2 regions of the Actinomadura graeca genome follow, and region 2 is predicted to be linked to the other one. Evidence: riboswitches for the same ligand, from Rfam matches in the RefSeq annotation. Region 2 holds a riboswitch; the other holds the start of a gene.
The links. Region 2 has a riboswitch for glycine ahead of gcvP (aminomethyl-transferring glycine dehydrogenase). Riboswitches for the same ligand answer to the same signal wherever they lie in the genome.
Positions count from the first base shown of each region.

Region 1: another riboswitch for glycine. It lies ahead of gcvT (glycine cleavage system aminomethyltransferase GcvT); the one in region 2 lies ahead of gcvP (aminomethyl-transferring glycine dehydrogenase).

Region 1 covers NZ_CP059572.1:2,915,619-2,919,016, reverse strand. Annotated here, with positions in the region: gene AGRA3207_RS12845 (serine hydroxymethyltransferase) at 1-409, opposite strand, end outside; gene gcvH (glycine cleavage system protein GcvH) at 406-810, opposite strand; gene gcvT (glycine cleavage system aminomethyltransferase GcvT) at 832-1,926, opposite strand; glycine riboswitch at 2,002-2,092, opposite strand; glycine riboswitch at 2,097-2,192, opposite strand; gene AGRA3207_RS12830 (M50 family metallopeptidase) at 2,430-3,398, shown strand, end outside.
Region 2 covers NZ_CP059572.1:114,973-118,370, forward strand. Annotated here, with positions in the region: gene AGRA3207_RS00520 (lysylphosphatidylglycerol synthase transmembrane domain-containing protein) at 1-968, opposite strand, end outside; glycine riboswitch at 1,249-1,344, shown strand; glycine riboswitch at 1,345-1,456, shown strand; gene gcvP (aminomethyl-transferring glycine dehydrogenase) at 1,517-3,398, shown strand, end outside.

The DNA.
Region 1 (3,398 bases), 2.8 Mb from region 2:
AGTAGTTCAGCCGCATCCCGTGGGTGAGGTGCCCGCCGTGGGCCAGGTCGAGGCCGAGGATCGTGTCGCCCTGCTGGAGCAGGGCGAAGTAGACGGCGGTGTTGGCCTGGGCGCCGCTGTGCGGCTGGACGTTGGCGTGCTCGGCGCCGAACAGGGCCTTGGCGCGGTCGATGGCGAGCTGCTCGGTGACGTCGACGTGCTCGCAGCCGCCGTAGTAGCGCCGGCCGGGGTACCCCTCGGCGTACTTGTTGGTCAGGACGGAGCCCTGCGCCTCCAGGACGGAGACGGGCGCGAAGTTCTCCGACGCGATCATCTCCAGCGTGCCCTGCTGGCGGCGCAGCTCGGCGTCCAGTGCCGCGGCGACCTCGGGGTCGGCCGTGGCGAGCGGGTCGTGTAGGCCCACGGTCAGCCCTCCTCGATCAGCTTGCCGTACTCGGCGGCGTCGAGCAGGTCGCCCGGCTCGCCCGAGACGCGGACCTTGAAGATCCACCCCTCGCCGTACGGGTCGTCGTTGATGATCTTCGGCTCGTCCACGACCGCGGCGTTGACGGCCGTGATCTCGCCGCTGACCGGGGCGTACAGGTCGCTGACGGACTTGGTGGACTCCACCTCGCCGCAGGGCTCGCCCGCCTCGACGGCGTCACCCTCGGAGGAGTGCAGCTCGAGGTAGACGATCTCGCCGAGGGCGTCGGCGGCGTGCGCGGTGATGCCGACGGTGACGATGCCGTCCTCGGGGACCTGCTGGGCGGGGCCGAGACCGGCGACCCACTCGTGCTCTTCGCTGTAGCGGAGCTGCTCCGGAACGCTCACGTTTCTTCTCTCTCCAGGGTTTCAGGAACGCTTGTAGAACGGCAGGGCGACCACGTCGACCGGCTCGTGCCTGCCGCGGACGTCCACGGCGAGGCCGTCCTCCCCGACACCGCTGTCGAGGTAGGCCATGGCGATCGGCCTGCCCAGTGTGGGCGACGGGGCGCCGCTCGTCACGACACCGCACGGCGTGCCGTCCGACGTGACGACCTGGTACCCCTTGCGCGGCGCCCGGCGCCCCCGGGCCACCAGGCCCACGAGCCTACGGCCCGGGGGCGTCTGCGCCTGCGCCGCCAGGGCGGCCTTCCCGACGAAGTCGCCGGGCTTGTCCAGCTTGACGACGCGGCCGAGGCCCGCCTCGAAGGGGGTCGTCTCGGCGGTCAGCTCGTTGCCGTACAGCGGCATTCCCGCCTCAAGGCGGAGCGTGTCGCGCGCCGACAGGCCGGCGGGGACGACACCGCCGGCCTTCGCCAGCGCCTCCCACAGCCGGACGGCGTCGGAGGCGTCGACGAACAGCTCGAAGCCGTCCTCGCCGGTGTAGCCGGTGCGGGCGACGAGCGCGTCGATGCCGGCGACCGCGGCCGCGAGGATCGCGTAGTACTTCAGCCCGGCCAGCGGCGCGTCGGTGAAGCCCTCCAGGATCGCCTGGGAGCGGGGGCCCTGGAGGGCGATCAGCGCGTAGTCGCCGGAGCGGTCCCGCACGGCGGCGTCGAAGCCCGCGGCCCGCTCGGTCAGGGCGTCGAGGACGACCGCGGTGTTCGCGGCGTTCGCGACGACCATCCACGTCTCGTCGGCCAGCCGGTAGACGATGAGGTCGTCCAGGACGCCGCCGTCGGGCGCGCAGATCATCGTGTAGCGGGCCTTGCCGACCGCCATCGGCGACAGGTTGCCGACCAGCGCGTGGTCGAGCGCGGCGCCCGCGCCCGGCCCGGCGAGGAAGATCTCCCCCATGTGGGACAGGTCGAACAGCCCGGCGCCCTGCCGGACGGCCTGGTGCTCGGCGGTCTCGCTCGCGTAGCGCAGCGGCATCAGATAGCCCGCGAAGTCGACGAGGTTGGCGCCGAGATCCTGGTGGACGTCGTGCAGCGGCGTCTTTCTGGCGGTGGAATCGGCGGACATGGGTTCGGCTCCTTCGTCGCGGGCGCGCGTGGACCCATCGTCCCACCCGCGCACCGGGCGTTTCCGGTGCCTCCCCCTCTGTCATCGGCGCCTGAGAGCTTCACCCGCGCCGTGCGCCGCGGGCTTGCACCTTCGGCGGGGGACGGACGTCCCCGCTTTCCAGAGGTCGCCTGGTCCGTGCGGTCCGTGGGCCTGAGAGGTTCCGGGGAGGATTTGCTCCTTCGGCGTCCCCCGCTGGCGGCCGGGGACTCTCCCGCACGGGATCATCGGCTCCGGCCAGGCTAGCAGCGGCCCAGCTCCGCGACCAGCGGGGCGGGTGCGCCCGGTCGCGGACGAAGGGGCCGCCCACGGCGCCGGAGCGCGATTGCGGGCCGTCCGGTAAGGACGGTCCGCCGCGTCCCATGATCACGTCAAGACTCAACGAAACGCACGCCCGTGACGTACCCTTTGGGGACTGCTGGATACCACCCCCCGGTGCGGGGTGCACGACCGGAGGGGCATGCATGGGCTGGCTGGCGGGAGTGCTGATCCTGTTCTTCGGCCTGCTCGCGTCCATCGCGCTGCACGAGCTCGGGCACTTCTCGTTCGCCAAGCTGTTCCGGGTCCGGACGACCCAGTTCATGGTCGGGTTCGGGCCCACGATGTGGTCCCGGCGCAAGGGCGAGACCGAGTACGGGCTGAAGTGGATCCCGCTCGGCGGCTACATCCGCATGATCGGGATGCTGCCGCCCCGCAAGGGCGACGCCCCGGGCCAGGTCAGGCGGATCAGCACCGGGCCCTGGCAGGGCCTCATCGAGTCCGCGCGCGGCGCGGCGCTGGAGGAGGTCAGGCCCGGCGACGAGGACCGCGTGTTCTACGCCAAGAAGTGGTGGCAGAAACTGCTGATCATGTTCGGCGGCCCCGCCATGAACCTGATCCTGGCCGTGGTCTTCTTCGCGATCCTGCTGATGGGCCTCGGCGTGCAGCGCGCGCAGCCGGTGATCCAGGAGGTCTCGCCCTGCATGGTCCCGGCGAGCCAGTCACGGCTCGACAGCTGCCCCGCGGACGCGGCGCCGACCCCCGCGCAGCAGGTCGGGCTGAAGGCCGGCGACCGGATCGTGTCCTACGACGGCAGGCGCGTCGATGACTACGCCCAGCTCCAGAAGCAGATCCGCGACTCCGCCGGGCGCACGGTCCCGATGGTCGTCGACCGCGGCGGCCAGAAGATCTCGCTGAACGTGCCGATCACCCGTAACAAGATGCGCGACCTCGACAACGAGAACAAGATCGTGGACGTGGGGTTCCTCGGCATCACCCCCGCCAGCGCGCTGGAGCGGCAGGGGCCCGGAGCGGTCGCGAGCACGATGGGCGACCTCACCAAGCACACCGCGGGCGCGCTGGTGCGGATGCCGCAGAAGATGGTCGGCATCTGGAACGCCGCGTTCAGCGGGGAGAAGCGCGACCCCAACGGCCCGATCGGTGTCGTCGGCGTC
Region 2 (3,398 bases):
CCGGTCATCGTGCCGCGCAGCCGCAGCAGCCGCCACACCCGGTACAGGACCCCGGCGGTCTGCTGGTCGCGGTCCAGCACCCGCACGTCGAGATGCCACTCGCCGCGCCGCGGCGGGACGCGGGCCGGGCCGTCGCCGGCCGGGCGGTCCGCCAGGACCACCCCGTACCGGCGGGCCTCCTCGGTGCCGCCGCCCTCCTCGGCGTCCAGGCGCGCGGCGCGCTCCGGCCGCAGCCCGAGCCGCTCCAGCGCCCCCATCACCGCCGTGCCGGGAGGGCGGGGGTTCGGCGTCCCGACCGCGTACAGGGTGCCGTGCCCGATCGCCCGGCCGAGCAGGTACGTCGCCGCGAGCGCGGCGACCGAGGCGTAGGACGCGGTGAGCCCGGTCAGCGCCGCCAGCCCGATCATCGTCCACGTCGCGGCCTGCCAGCGGAACCGCCCCGCCATCCCGACCGCGGTGACGAACGCGATCACCGGCGCGATGTCGGTGTGCACGGGCGCGGTCGCCGTGCCGCCCCAGATCAGCGAGTCCAGCACGCCGCCGGGCGCCGACGGCACCACCAGGTCGTCCAGCCCGATCGTGATCAGGAACGCGATCGCGGCGGCCAGCAGCGCGATGGCGACGCGCGTCCCGTCCTTGTGGAACAGCCGCTCGAAGGCGAAGGCCACCGGGACGGCCAGGACCCCGAAGCTGGACGCCAGCGTCGCCAGCGACAGCAGCAGCCTCGGCGCGTGCGCGGTGCCCTCGGCGATGTCGGTCTGGAGGCCGTGCGTCGTCTGCTGCGCGATCGACACCAGCAGCATCACCGCCACCAGCAGGGCGCAGGACGCCGCGAACCGGATCGCGTCCACGGGACGCCGGATCCGGTCCGGCCGGGCGGGCTCGTCGACGGGTACGCCCGTGGCGGTGCCCCGCCCGGGGCGCCGCGTCCCGCCGCGGGCCGGTGTCACTCCGGTCGGCCGCGTCACGCCGGGCCGCCGCACTGGCCATCGGTCATCGTGATCAGCGTCCCAGACCCGGAGCCGCGCCGTCGAGCGGGAGCCCGTCACCGGCAGCGCGCGCCTCCACCCGTGTCCGCCGCCCTTCTCCGCCCCGGCCCCGCGGCCCGTCCCGTCGCCGGGCCGTGCTCATCGTACTGGTCGGTACACGCGCGGCGCCCCAGGTCACCGGGGCACCGTCCCGATCTTCGCGGGCCCGGGACGATCGGAGTGGGCGATCGTTGGGTAGGGTTTGCCCCAGACACGCCGTCGACCCTGAACGGGAGAGACCTCGCGCAAGCCGGCGTGAGGCGCCGAAGGGGCAACCTCCCCGGAACCTCTCAGGCAAAAGGACCGTTCGGGCGAGGCACCTCTGGAAAGCAGGCGTCGATCTCCCCCGACGGGGAAGGACGGCTCACCGAAGGGGAAACCCCGCCGCGCGGGTGAAGCTCTCAGGTGCCGATGACAGAGGGGGAGACAGGCCGCCGGTCCGCGCCGGCGGTGGCCTGAGCGACCGCAGCAGCCAGGAGGCTCTCCCCATGACCGCCCAGTACTTCGCACCGGTGGCCTCGCCGCAGCATCCCCGCGCCGTGTTCGCCGACCGTCACATCGGCCCCTCGCCGGACGACCAGGCGAGGATGCTGGCGGCGATCGGCTACTCCGGCGCCGAGGCGCTCATCGACGACGCGGTGCCCGCCGCGATCCGCACCGGCCGCCCCCTGGACCTGCCGCCCGCGCTCAGCGAGACCGCCGCGCTGGACCGCCTGCGCGAGCTCGCCGCCCGCAACACCGTCCTCACGTCCATGATCGGGCTGGGCTACCACGGGACGATCACCCCGGGCGTGATCCTCCGCAACGTCATGGAGAACCCGGGCTGGTACACCGCCTACACGCCGTACCAGCCGGAGATCTCCCAGGGCCGCCTGGAGGCCCTGCTGAACTTCCAGACCGCCGTCGGCGACCTCACGGGGCTGCCGGTCGCCAACGCGTCCATGCTGGACGAGGCGACCGCCGCCGCCGAGGCCATGGCGCTCGCGCACCGGGCCTCCCGGCGCCGTGAGCCCGGAACGTTCCTGGTCGACGCCGACGCGCTCCCGCAGACGATCGAGGTCGTCCGGACCCGCGCGGTCCCCCTCGGCATCGACGTCGTCACCGCGGACGTGTCGGACGGGCTGCCCCAGGGCGACTTCTTCGGCGTCCTGCTGCAGTACCCGGGCGCGTCCGGCGCCGTCCGCGACCTGGAGCCCGTCTGCGCGCAGGCCCGCGAGCGGGGCGCGAAGGTCGTCGTCGCCGCCGACCTGCTCGCGCTGACGCTGCTGCGCCCGCCGGGCGAGTTCGGCGCCGACATCGCGGTGGGCTCCGCGCAGCGGTTCGGCGTCCCCTACGGGTTCGGCGGCCCCCACGCGGGCTACATGGCCGTCGCCGAGGGCATCCAGCGGCAGCTCCCCGGACGCCTCGTCGGCGTGTCCGTCGACGCCGACGGCGCCACCGCCTACCGCCTGGCGCTGCAGACCCGCGAGCAGCACATCCGCCGCGAGAAGGCCACCAGCAACATCTGCACCGCCCAGGTGCTCCTCGCTGTGATGGCCAGCATGTACGCCGTGTACCACGGCCCCGAGGGCCTGGCCGCCATCGCCCAGCGCACGCACCGCCGCGCCGCCGAGATCGCCGCGGGGCTGCGCCGCGGCGGCGTCGAGGTCGTGCACGGCTCCTTCTTCGACACGGTCCTCGCCCGCGTCCCCGGACGGGCCGCCGCCGTCGTGGCCGCCGCACGCGAGCGCGGGATCAACCTGCGCCCGTCCGGCGCCGACCACGTCGCGGTCGCCTGCGACGAGACGACGCTGCCCGGGCACGTCGCCGCCGTCCTGGAGGCGTTCGGCGTCCCCGCGGACGTCTCCGGCGCGGACGAGGCGCTTCCCGGCGGGCTGCGCCGCGAGAGCCCGTACCTGACCCACCCCGTCTTCCACGCGCACCGCTCCGAGACCGCGATGCTGCGCTACCTGCGCCGGCTCCAGGACAAGGACATCGCGCTCGACCGCTCCATGATCCCGCTCGGCTCCTGCACGATGAAGCTGAACGCCACCACCGAGATGGAGCCGGTCACCTGGCCGGAGTTCGCCGGCATCCACCCGTTCGCGCCCGTCGAGCAGGCCCAGGGCTACCTGGAGCTGATCGGCGAGCTGGAGGACGCGCTGGCCGAGATGACCGGCTACGCCAAGGTGTCCGTCCAGCCCAACGCCGGCTCCCAGGGCGAGCTGGCGGGCCTGCTCGCCATCCGCGCCTACCACGCCTCCCGCGGCGAGGGGCACCGTGACGTGTGCCTCATCCCGTCCTCCGCGCACGGCACCAACGCCGCCAGCGCCGTCATGGCCGGGATGCGCGTCGCCGTCGTCGCCTGCGACGAGGGCGGCAACATCGACC